One region of the Paenibacillus sp. J22R232 genome, then DNA from elsewhere that is predicted to be linked to it. Evidence: a T-box and tRNA genes for the amino acid it is inferred to sense, from the RefSeq annotation. Region 1 holds a T-box; the other regions hold tRNA genes.
The links. The T-box of region 1 lies ahead of leuS (leucine--tRNA ligase). A T-box ahead of a tRNA ligase gene usually reads a tRNA of that ligase, here a tRNA-Leu.
Positions count from the first base shown of each region.

Region 2: it encodes a tRNA-Leu, which carries the amino acid that the T-box ahead of leuS (leucine--tRNA ligase) is inferred to sense. The anticodon was not compared.
Region 3: it encodes a tRNA-Leu, which carries the amino acid that the T-box ahead of leuS (leucine--tRNA ligase) is inferred to sense. The anticodon was not compared.

Region 1 is NZ_JBWDNK010000005.1:397,993-400,253, reverse strand. Features, by position in the region: gene AC0YN3_RS18435 (CynX/NimT family MFS transporter) at 1-562, shown strand, start outside; T-box leader at 630-882, shown strand; gene leuS (leucine--tRNA ligase) at 964-2,261, shown strand, end outside.
Region 2 is NZ_JBWDNK010000001.1:290,122-292,382, forward strand. Features, by position in the region: gene AC0YN3_RS01275 (2'-5' RNA ligase family protein) at 1-470, opposite strand, end outside; gene AC0YN3_RS01280 (hypothetical protein) at 708-872, shown strand; tRNA gene AC0YN3_RS01285 (tRNA-Met) at 981-1,057, shown strand; tRNA gene AC0YN3_RS01290 (tRNA-Ile) at 1,095-1,171, shown strand; tRNA gene AC0YN3_RS01295 (tRNA-Leu) at 1,191-1,276, shown strand; gene AC0YN3_RS01300 (hypothetical protein) at 1,910-2,236, shown strand.
Region 3 is NZ_JBWDNK010000002.1:568,493-570,753, forward strand. Features, by position in the region: tRNA gene AC0YN3_RS08870 (tRNA-Glu) at 1-42, shown strand, start outside; tRNA gene AC0YN3_RS08875 (tRNA-Lys) at 94-169, shown strand; tRNA gene AC0YN3_RS08880 (tRNA-Leu) at 222-306, shown strand; gene AC0YN3_RS08885 (hypothetical protein) at 488-805, shown strand; tRNA gene AC0YN3_RS08890 (tRNA-Glu) at 912-986, shown strand; tRNA gene AC0YN3_RS08895 (tRNA-Lys) at 1,038-1,113, shown strand; tRNA gene AC0YN3_RS08900 (tRNA-Leu) at 1,166-1,250, shown strand; gene AC0YN3_RS08905 (helix-turn-helix domain-containing protein) at 1,389-1,625, shown strand; gene AC0YN3_RS08910 (50S ribosomal protein L25) at 1,685-2,251, opposite strand.

The DNA.
Region 1 (2,261 bases):
TTTAGCCTGGCAGGTTACGTTATTCATGGGACTGCAGTCCTTTTGCTTTTATGTCAACATTTCCTGGCTTCCGGAAATTTTGTTCGATCGAGGCATGAGCCATGCGGATGCGGGCTGGATGCTGTCGTTGCTGCAATTCGTAAGCTTGCCGGCGACATTCATCATTCCTGTCATTGCCGGACGACAATCGAGCCAGCGAGGCTTGGCCATCCTAACCGCTTGTTTGATGTTGTTCGGATACTTGGGCTTGCTTGTGGGCAGCACTGCACTTATTCCGATCTGTATGATTTTGCTTGGGATAGCAGGCGGATCGGGCTTCAGCTTGGCCGTTATGTTTTTCGTGCTCCGCACGAGCAATACGGCACAGTCAGCACAGCTCTCGGGGATGGCGCAGTCGATTGGTTATTTGCTTGCAGCCGCAGGTCCGCTTTTATTTGGTTTCATACATGATCTTACGCATAGCTGGACGGTATTGCTGGCAATGCTTGCAGCTGTCACTGTTATTTTCGGTATGATCGGTTTTGGAGCGGGAGCAAACAGGCTGCTGCCTGAACAGAGCTAAGCGTGACAGCGATGTCTTGACACCGAACCTCACGATCTTTATAATCGAAACTAACCATTTTTATGCATATGGAGCGTTGAAGAGGAACAGTAATTTCGTTGGCTAGGCTTAGAGAGCCGGTGTTGTAGGGTGAAAGCCGGACCTGCTGCGGAATGAAGCTCGCCTTGGAGCTGTGCGTATAATCCACCGGCGAATTGATCGATAGTCGGTAGGGAATAGCACCGTTTGGCCCGCGATAAGGGCGACAAGTGAGCGATAGGCAAAGCATGCCTGCCGCTAACTAGGGTGGTACCACGGGAGAACAACCTCTCGTCCCTAGCGATTATCGCTAGGGGCGGGAGGTTTTATGTTTTTATTCAGGTATCCGCAAACAGCATATACTTTTAGGAGGAAATCAACAAATGAGTCAAGAACAGCAATTTCACGGCTATAACCCGCTTGCCGTAGAGCCGAAATGGCAGCAATTCTGGGATAAGAACAAAACGTTTCAAACGACCGAGGATGCGGGCAAACCGAAATTTTACGCATTAGATATGTTTCCGTACCCATCGGGAGCAGGTCTGCACGTAGGTCATCCCGAGGGCTATACCGCCACAGATATCGTATCAAGGTACAAGCGGATGAAGGGTTATAACGTGCTTCACCCGATGGGCTGGGACGCTTTCGGACTACCGGCAGAGCAGCATGCTTTGGACACGGGACAGCATCCGCGCGACATTACGTTCAAAAATATTGATAACTTCCGCAGACAAATCAAATCGCTCGGCTTCTCGTACGACTGGGATCGCGAGATTAGCACGACGGATCCTGAATATTACAAATGGACGCAATGGATTTTTATTCAATTGTATAACCGGGGCCTTGCTTATGTAGCGGAGGTTTCCGTTAACTGGTGCGAGGCGCTTGGTACGGTTCTAGCGAATGAGGAGGTCATTAACGGCCTGAGCGAGCGGGGGAATCACCCGGTTGTCCGCAAGCCGATGCGTCAATGGATTCTCAGAATTACGGAATATGCCGACCGTCTATTGGATGACTTGGAAGAGCTGGACTGGTCGGAGAGCATAAAGGATATGCAGCGGAACTGGATTGGCAAATCGAAGGGCGCTGAGGTTACCTTCGAGATCGATGGACATGATGCAGCGCTTGTTGTATTCACTACGCGTCCTGACACGTTATTCGGCGCAACCTACTGCGTATTGGCTCCCGAGCATGAGCTTGTGGCAGTAATCGTAACCGAGGACCAACGGGCTGCCATTCAAGCCTATCAAGAGGCTGCGGCTCGCAAGAGCGATCTTGAGCGTACAGATTTGGCAAAAGATAAATCTGGCGTGTTCACTGGGGCATACGCGATTAATCCCGTTAATGGCGTGAAAACGCCTATCTGGATCGCTGATTACGTTCTGGCAGGTTATGGAACCGGAGCGATTATGGCTGTTCCCGGCCATGATGCCCGCGACTGGGAATTCGCGAAGCAGTTCGACCTTCCGATCGTAGAAGTCGTTCAAGGCGGCGATATTGCGAAAGAAGCTTATGCCGGCGACGGGGAGCATGTCAACTCGGAATTCCTTAATGGACTGAAGAACGAGGAAGCGATTGCGAAGATGATCGAGCATTTGGACGCATCGGGCAAAGGCAAGGGCAAAATTACGTACCGGCTTCGCGATTGGCTGTTCAGCCGTCAGCGTTATTGGGGCGAGCC
Region 2 (2,261 bases), on a different contig from region 1:
TTGTCGGTCTGATAGAGTAGGTGGACGCGGTCGATCGCAGTGGTTAGGTCAATCTCCTGCATGCGGAGGTTTCCGTACAAATCATGGAGCTCATCGGCGGATAGCTCTTGTCCAATCGTGAGATGCGGCGTGAATACGTACGTAGGAGCCTCGACAGCGAGCGGGCCGGTGCATAGCTGCTCGTGAAGCCGCTGCATGGAGACCGTGTCTTGCAGCGCCAGATATAGCACATGATTGACTGGGTAGAAGGTTGATACCCGGTTCAGGTGAACCGAAAATGACGGCAGCGTGGACGTGATTTGCTCCAAATGGCCAACAGCCAGCTGCAGCTGTTCATTTGTCCATTCTTCCGCTTCTCTCACCGTTAAATGCGCAGGGATTGCCGAATAATGCGGGTCATGCCTTCTTCGCAAGCTGTTTGCGTAATCCTGTACATGCTTTTCCGGAAACACAACGATACCGTATAACATGGATCTCAGCTCCTTTGCAATGATCTTATTTGAGTATACCCGATTTGCATAAGAATTAAGAAACAGACTAGGCGTTTTCGCCGTTCAATGAAGCGGTCTGACCTGCCGATGATTGTGATGAGGAATAACGCTTTGATTTATTGTATTATTCCAATTTTGGGGTATTCTAATGGCTACAACCTTTATTGAAGCGGCTAGCATACCGCTAGACATCTTAATCGCAGTGGAGGGATTCGCATGAGGTGGGTGTATTGGGTTCGCCTATACGAGACAAAATTTCAAGCGGGGTGCTTGGTCAGAAGAATGGAAAACGACTGGTGGGTTTACGGGTATGAAAGCCCGCGTGAAGTCGAGGTATTTCGCTCCCGGAAAGGCCGATTTGGCGTTAGATTTATACCGTAAAAAAAGCTCGAAAATAAATTAGAATATTTTGCTTGACTTAAAACATACAACTATAGTATATTATTTTATGTCGCCATTTCAAGAAGCTTTGCTCAAATGGATATACGTCGCGGGGTGGAGCAGCCCGGTAGCTCGTCGGGCTCATAACCCGAAGGCCGCAGGTTCAAATCCTGCCCCCGCAACCAACCTTTCGATGAATACGTTGAAATATACGTTTTTCGAGGGCCCTTAGCTCAGTTGGTTAGAGCGGTCGGCTCATAACCGATTGGTCGGGGGTTCGAGTCCCTCAGGGCCCACCATAGCAAACCTTCACAACATGCCGGGGTGGCGGAACTGGCAGACGCACAGGACTTAAAATCCTGCGGTGGGTGACCACCGTACGGGTTCGATTCCCGTCCTCGGCATACCAGAAAACCTTGATGAGTCAATGGTTTTCACGAAGTACATAATGTACGAAATGCCTAAGGTTCTGAGTACTTATAGGAGTCATTGTATAAGTACTCAGAACCCAAAGCGAAGATAAAACTCTTTTTCAACACTTGCCATAAACAAGTGATGAGAGGGAGTTTTTTTCATGGAAAGAATTAACAAAATCAAAAGCATAATGACTGTAAAGTGGACGGATGCATTAGAGATATTTTTTTGAAGAAAGCACATCGGATAAGTGAGAAAACCTATTAGGACTACAGTCAGCAGGGTAGACTCTTTTTCAAACGGTGTCCTGATTTATTTGAAAGTAGTGATAACTTGAAGCATAATGTATTTCAGTGTTATTCAGAGTTTTGAGTGGTAATAGTTCAGCGAATATGATTGTGAGATATTCAATGACGAGTAAAGATGATAGGCAGAATGCAGTTTATGTAATATTTAAAGATTAGCCACCTACGAAGGTGGTTTTTTGGATTGTACGCATACACGTGAAAATTCGGAAGTGGATTCAAAACGATATGTTAACATGAAGATTCTTATATTATAGTACAATAGAGCAATATGGATACGCTAATGTAAATGACCTTATTTAATTGAGGGGTAGTTGGATGAAAGTAAAGCAGTATTCCATTTGGATAGAAGCAGAAGAATGGGCAGTTGGTGAATGGGATATACACGACGATAATACTGATGTGATAGTTACGTTTGAAGAAGGACAGAGATGGGTTGCATCATTTTATACATATCAAAACATATTAAGACTTGCAGAAAAGAACAAAAGAACAGGTGAGAATCTTCATGGGAAGTATTTGTGGGGAAGTGACATGCTACTCGTGGATGAATGTAGTCGTAATCGTATAGAAGAAGTAATTGACCATTTAATACTCCAAGATGATTTTGATGTGATCTTTAAAAAGTGTGATGAGACCAATTAGTACGAAAAAAAATACAATCTTATCC
Region 3 (2,261 bases), on a different contig from region 1:
TTCACGGAGGTAACAGGGGTTCGAGTCCCCTACGGGTCACCAATTTTTTCAAAGTGTACGAGCTCTAAGGAGTTCAAGTGCAAATAACAGCGAGAGCCATTAGCTCAGTTGGTAGAGCACCTGACTTTTAATCAGGGTGTCGAAGGTTCGAGTCCTTCATGGCTCACCATTTCTTAGCACGACTAAGCGAATGTGAGTGAAGGATAACAACATATAAATGTGCGGTAGTGGTGGAACGGCAGACACGCTATCTTGAGGGGGTAGTGTCCCATGGACGTGCAGGTTCAAATCCTGTCTACCGCACCATAACTTACTTCTTGCCGATGTATATAGGTGAACTTAGAGGGTGTCATTTCATGAGCACTTTTCTGATAGATGATGCCACTTTATATTCAGATCATAAAATCTGACTAGAGAGTGGTTTTTTCGTTATAAGTTACTCGAACCGTCCAAACAGATGCATCATTAGAGATGAGGAGCTGTAAACATGAAAATAAACTTAAACTTTACGAACAAGGGTCAAGCGGCGATTGGGAAATTTAATAACGAGGAATTGCTTGAGATTTTTGGAAGGTACAGCAACACCTTGATGAAAAAATATTCCATTGAAGTTACCGTTCCTGCAGAAGGCAATGAGGCCATTATTGAAAAAGGCGTATTGTCCGTTTATGTTGATAAAATCGAATGCGACGTAGAAACGTTCTTCAAGGAGCTCGGAAGAGACGTTAAGGTTCCGCTCAAAAAGAGACTTACTCCTGAAGACAAACTCGATAACGTATTTAAAGCGGAGACGATTGAAGCTTAATTCAACTACTCGGAATAACGGGTTCAAAAATAATGCTTGTACTTCAGTTGAATAGCTGATATAATCATTTTTGTTGTCTCGGATAACATTTGTTATCTGAATGAATGGCCCGTTGGTCAAGTGGTTAAGACACCTCCCTTTCACGGAGGTAACAGGGGTTCGAGTCCCCTACGGGTCACCAATAATCCTCAATGTGTATCAGCTCTAATGAGCTCGGATCACGTCACAGTGAGAGCCATTAGCTCAGTTGGTAGAGCACCTGACTTTTAATCAGGGTGTCGAAGGTTCGAGTCCTTCATGGCTCACCATTTACTCAGCTTGCAAGAGCGGGAGTAAGGGAACCTTCAACATTTCAAATGTGCGGTAGTGGTGGAACGGCAGACACGCTATCTTGAGGGGGTAGTGTCCCATGGACGTGCAGGTTCAAATCCTGTCTACCGCACCATACTTTATAATCATTGCGGCTCTAGCCATAGAGTCGCTTTTTTGCGTAAATAAGCTGTTTTCGCACAGATGTAGTTAGCCAATAAAGCGGGTTATTGTTAAAAGACGGCAATTTTCATAGAATGGAGGCGTGGTATGTATGCCAGGGGTTCATAGCAACTTAAGGGAATTGATGAGAGCCAAGGACCCGACCTTGTCGATTCGTCAGCTAGCCAAGGACATCGATTATCACTTCGATTCCGTGCGTAAAATGTACAAGGATGAGATGGTCCAATATCCGCGTGATCTCATATGGCGGTTATGCAAGTATTTCAATGCAACGCCAGGAGAGTTTATCGTAGTCATTCATGAGGATGTAGAAGAGCATGGTCAATAAAAGGAACCCTGTACGGGAAGTACAGGGTTCCTTTGTTATATCTATCGTATGCTTGTCAATTAAGCGACTATTTCTTCCGCATGTGTTTGTGAAACCCGGATCAGCACGGCCCCTGAATCGGACAAAACCTCAATGCCTTCGTGGAAAGCCAAATCGGATACATGGAGCTGATCACCAATTCCAAGTCCGCTTATATCTACCTCGAATGCGCTGAGCAGATTGTCAGGCATGCAGCGTACTTCTACCTCGTACATTTCTACTTGCAGAATCCCACCTGCTTTTACTCCTGCCGGTTCGCCGGAGAAATGAATCGTCACTTTGGAATCTAGGCTCTCATTCATGTTCAGTTGGTAGAAATCGACATGAACGATTTTGTTGCTGAGCGGATCTCTTTGAATATTTTGAATCAGCACGGGCTTGTTTCCTTGTGCTGGAATCGCCGCGATGAGAATGGCACGCTGGTTATTCTTGACTGCTGCAAGGATTTCTTTCTCGTTTACAATGACGGAGATGCTGCCTACATCCTTGCCATACACGATTGCAGGAATTTGACCTTGCTTTCTAAGTACATTTATTTGAGATTTGGTAAGATTGACCCGTTCGTTTAACTGGATAGAGTTGCTCATTTTTGTTGCC